Regions from separate parts of the Paenibacillus sp. MY03 genome, predicted to be linked through region 1. Evidence: predicted binding sites of a transcription regulator. Region 1 holds the regulator's gene; the other holds the start of a gene.
What was found. Region 1 encodes LexA, which represses DNA repair genes until DNA is damaged. Its sites were predicted from a motif close to CGAACATATGTTCG; they were not measured.
Positions count from the first base shown of each region.

Region 1 (2,204 bases):
ATTAAGCCCGCTGACCGTTATGGTTAGCGGGCTTTTTGGTGCGAAGAAAGAAATGCTGCAGGAAAATAACGGGAACTGTCCCGGACCAACTTTTTAAGCGAATTTGTTTACCATTTCGAACATGAACTTTTAATTCGCTCATCTTGCATACCGGATATTTACAAGATTTACAATTGTGAATGAAATGGAAGCCCGCTGACCTTAATGGTGAGCGGGCTGGTTTTTGTATTGTGTTGGGTGACTTGAATGGGAACATTTTATACAATTAAATTAACGTATTAAACCCGAATGTCCAAAGATTTGCCCAGGTTAGGGTCAAGGCTTTGGCTCATCATTTGAACCAGATTCTGTCCTTGAAGCTCCGCATTTCCCTTAGCCATGTTTAACACTTGAATGTTGACGGCCTGGGATAGGGAAGACTGGCTCATAGCCATCGAGACAGCTGCGATATCCACCTCTATACACCTCTTATGGTTTATCGGCATAACGGTTATCGCCCATTAGTAGCAAAGGAGTATGTTTACAAAGTCTTGAAAGGGGATGCAGGATGTCATATTGCTTGATCTGAACGAAAAAAAGCCGATATGGATTTGTCCATACCGGCGTTGCCGCGTTGCTGCTTAATGGATATCTCTGAAAAGTCCGATGACCTTGCCGAGAATAGTGACGTTCTGCAAAAGAATCGGCTCCATCGTCTCGTTTTCAGGCTGGAGACGGATATGATTTTTCTCTTTGTAGAACGTTTTGACGGTCGCTTCGTCGTCTTCTGTCATGGCGACGACAATCTCTCCGTTATTGGCCGTCTGCTGTTGGCGTACGATGACGTAGTCGCCATTATGTATGCCGGCTTCGATCATACTCTCGCCAATAACGTTAAGAATGAACACGTTGTTGTTGTCGCCAACATAGTGGGCAGGAAGAGGGAAGTAGTCTTCTATGTTCTCCGTAGCAGTGATCGGTACGCCGGCAGTTACCTTACCCACGATAGGAACTTGTGTAACGGGCATCTGGATGACGTTGTCATTATCGTCCTGGCTCAAAATCTCGATCGCCCGAGGTTTCGTAGGGTCGCGTCTGATAAATCCCTTTTTTTCCAGGCGGTCCAGATGGCCATGTACCGTCGAGCTCGACAGCAGGCCGACCGCCTCGGCAATTTCGCGTACGGAAGGGGGATAACCTTTTTCTTTAACTTCTTGCTTTATAAAGTCAAGGATCGAATTTTGCCGTTTGGAAATCTTCGACACGTTCATCATCTCCATTCATCTTATTGTGTCAAATTATAGCATAGAACCGCCGTTCGTACAAACATAAGTTCTTAAGCTCAAACGTTCGCATTTTATCGTTGACGGAAACGTTTGTTCGTGTTAAATTAAAAACAGAACAAACGTTTGGGGTGCTGACAATGATGATAATGAATCCAAGTACAAGCTCATACCGTTCCATATACCGTGGTAATATCCGCGAAACCAAGGAGCTTGCTCAGCCTCATTGGCTGATCAGGCATATGGCAAAGCTGATGATTAGTTTGATCGTGTTTACGCTTGTTTTCAGCAGCTTTCTTATAATCGGTACAAATGCTTCCAGCACGGTCGTTGAGGGGCCAAGCGAATCGGAGCAAGTCGTGACGGTAGGCAGCGGAGACACGTTGTGGTCCATTGCCAGTTCGTTTAAGAACGGCAGTGATATAGGTTATCTTGTTTTCTCGATCAAGAATCGCAATAATTTGGACAACGTGACGATACATCCTGGTCAGAAGTTAATTATTCCTGATATTTGATGGAGTTGTAATAGCGATATATTTAATAATGAGTGCTTAGAGATTTCCCATTCTTTAGGGAGATCTCTTTTTATGTATTATAGAAACTAGTTGCGTTTGGGGGCTTCGCCTTGACAATGCCTTATTGAAAATGTCAAAGTAGGAGTAATGTGTTCGCAACATGAGAGAGGGGTAATGAAATTGGATTTTGATAGTCTGATTGCCAGAATCAACGAGCTTTCCCGCAAAAACAAAACCGTCGGCTTAACGGATGAAGAGCTGAAGGAACGAGATGTGCTTCGCCAGAAATATCTGAACAACTTCAAAGCCAACTTCAAGCAACAGCTTGATACAATCAAGTTTGTCGAGGATGAAGAGAACGAAGGCAACGGCGGCGTCAAACATTAAGAGCTCCTTTCCGGAGCTTGCTATTATATGAAGGAGGAAT
Region 1 is NZ_MXQD01000018.1:116,627-118,830, reverse strand. It holds gene B1748_RS17880 (YjfB family protein) at 279-455, opposite strand; gene lexA (transcriptional repressor LexA) at 621-1,244, opposite strand; gene B1748_RS17870 (LysM peptidoglycan-binding domain-containing protein) at 1,403-1,777, shown strand; gene B1748_RS17865 (DUF896 domain-containing protein) at 1,958-2,164, shown strand.

Region 2 (2,204 bases), on a different contig from region 1:
GATCGATCTGATCGACGGCCAGAGTGATCCTACGATAGCTCCTTATGCGAAGGAAGGCGAGGTCGCGCTGCGGGTGTCGACCAAAGCTTCCAGCGAGGAGGAGGCCGCCATCAAAATCAACGCGACGGTATCCGTCGTCGCCCAGCGCGTCGGAGAGCATCTCTACGCGCAGAAGGATGTACCTATCGAGGATTCCGTCGTGGAACTGCTCAGAAACGCCAGGAAGCGTCTTGCAAGCGCCGAGAGCTTAAGCGGAGGACTGTTCGGAGAGCTGATTACGCGCGTCCCTGGAAGCAGCGGGGAATATGTCGGCGGCGTGATCACGTATACGAACTTAATGAAACACAAGCTGCTGGACATCCCGATGTCCCAGTTGGAGGGCGATGGCGCTCCCGGCGCCATCAGCGAGTCTACCGCCAAGTTAATGGCCGAAAACGTCATGAATATAACGGGAGCGGATTTCGGCGTCGCGCTTACCGGCGTAGCCGGCCCTGCGGAATCCGAAGGCAAGCCGGTCGGCCTCGTTTATTTCGCGGTTGCGGAGAAAGGCAAGGAGACGGTCGTGTATACGTCGCACTTCAAAGGCGTACGCGAGATGGTGCGCATTCGCGCCGTGAAATCCGCGTTGTACCGATTGTGGCAGGCGCTTAAAGCATAAGTTCGGAATTGTGCCCGATATTCTCAGCTGTATACGGTTGCCAATTGTCGAACCGTGCGCTATAATGAGGACTAGTTACCGGAAGAACCGTGGCGAAGATTACTTTGCTGCGGTTTTTTATTTTTTTGGGCCGGATTTAAGGTTCTGAAGAAGGGGGACGGGGGATGCGGTGAGCGCCTGAATAACGGGGTCGAAGATGCCTGGGAGTCAAAATTGCGAATGTGTGTTCGAAAAAACTATTGGCAACCCGTCCGAAATAAGGTATTATACAAATATAAATTATGAAGGATGTGAGTGAGTTGGCGGATCGTCGCGCAGCTTTGGATAATGCTCTTCGTCAGATCGAGAAGCAATTTGGCAAAGGCTCCATTATGAAATTAGGGGAATCGACTCATATGCAAGTAGAGACCGTGCCGAGCGGCTCGCTTGCCTTAGATATTGCACTTGGAATCGGCGGCTTGCCGCGTGGCCGGGTTATCGAAGTATACGGTCCGGAATCATCCGGTAAAACGACAGTAGCGCTTCACGCAATTGCGGAAGTACAACGTATTGGCGGACAAGCCGCGTTTATCGACGCGGAGCACGCGCTGGATCCGCTGTATGCCAGCAAGCTTGGCGTCAACATCGACGAGCTGCTGCTGTCCCAGCCGGATACGGGCGAGCAGGCGCTGGAGATCGCGGAAGCGCTCGTACGCAGCGGCGCCGTTGACATTATCGTTATAGACTCCGTGGCGGCATTGGTGCCGAAGGCGGAGATCGAGGGCGACATGGGCGACTCTCACGTTGGTCTTCAGGCACGTCTTATGTCGCAGGCTCTGCGTAAGCTGTCCGGCGCTATTTCGAAGTCCAAGACGATCGCAATCTTCATCAACCAGCTTCGCGAGAAGGTTGGCGTTATGTTCGGCAACCCGGAGACGACGCCAGGCGGACGCGCATTGAAGTTCTACTCCAGCGTTCGGCTTGACGTTCGCCGTATCGAGACGCTGAAGCAGGGCAATGACATGGTGGGCAACCGGACTCGCATCAAGGTTGTAAAGAACAAGGTAGCGCCTCCGTTCAAGCAAGCGGAGATCGATATTATGTACGGCGAAGGCATCTCCAAGGAAGGCAGCTTGGTCGACATCGGTGTAGAGATGGATATCGTTCAGAAGAGCGGCGCCTGGTTCTCTTATAACGGCGAGCGCCTCGGTCAAGGCCGCGAGAACGCCAAGCAATTCCTGAAGGAGAAGACCGACATTGCACACGAGATCGAAAGACAGATTCGTGAAGCCAGCAACCTGTCGGCTAATGCGTCTCAAGCGAACTTCTCGGCTGACGAGGACGAGGACGAAGACGAGTTGGAATTTGACGTATAGGCTATAGTAATATAGAATCGCCGCTCTCTTATGGGAGCGGCGATTGTTTTACCACAAATTAAACGCGGTCGCTCATCCTCGAACAACTTCGATTGAAGTTGTTCGAGGATGAGCAGGAAGGAAATATAGCATTGGAAGAGTCGAATATGTACATTATTGCTTCCGTGCGGCGCGACAAGAAGGAGAAGAGA
Region 2 is NZ_MXQD01000040.1:33,774-35,977, reverse strand. It holds gene B1748_RS26195 (competence/damage-inducible protein A) at 1-658, shown strand, start outside; gene recA (recombinase RecA) at 958-2,013, shown strand; gene B1748_RS26185 (RecX family transcriptional regulator) at 2,145-2,204, shown strand, end outside.
Region 2: the regulator LexA is predicted to act here: its motif matches at 875-888, upstream of recA (recombinase RecA).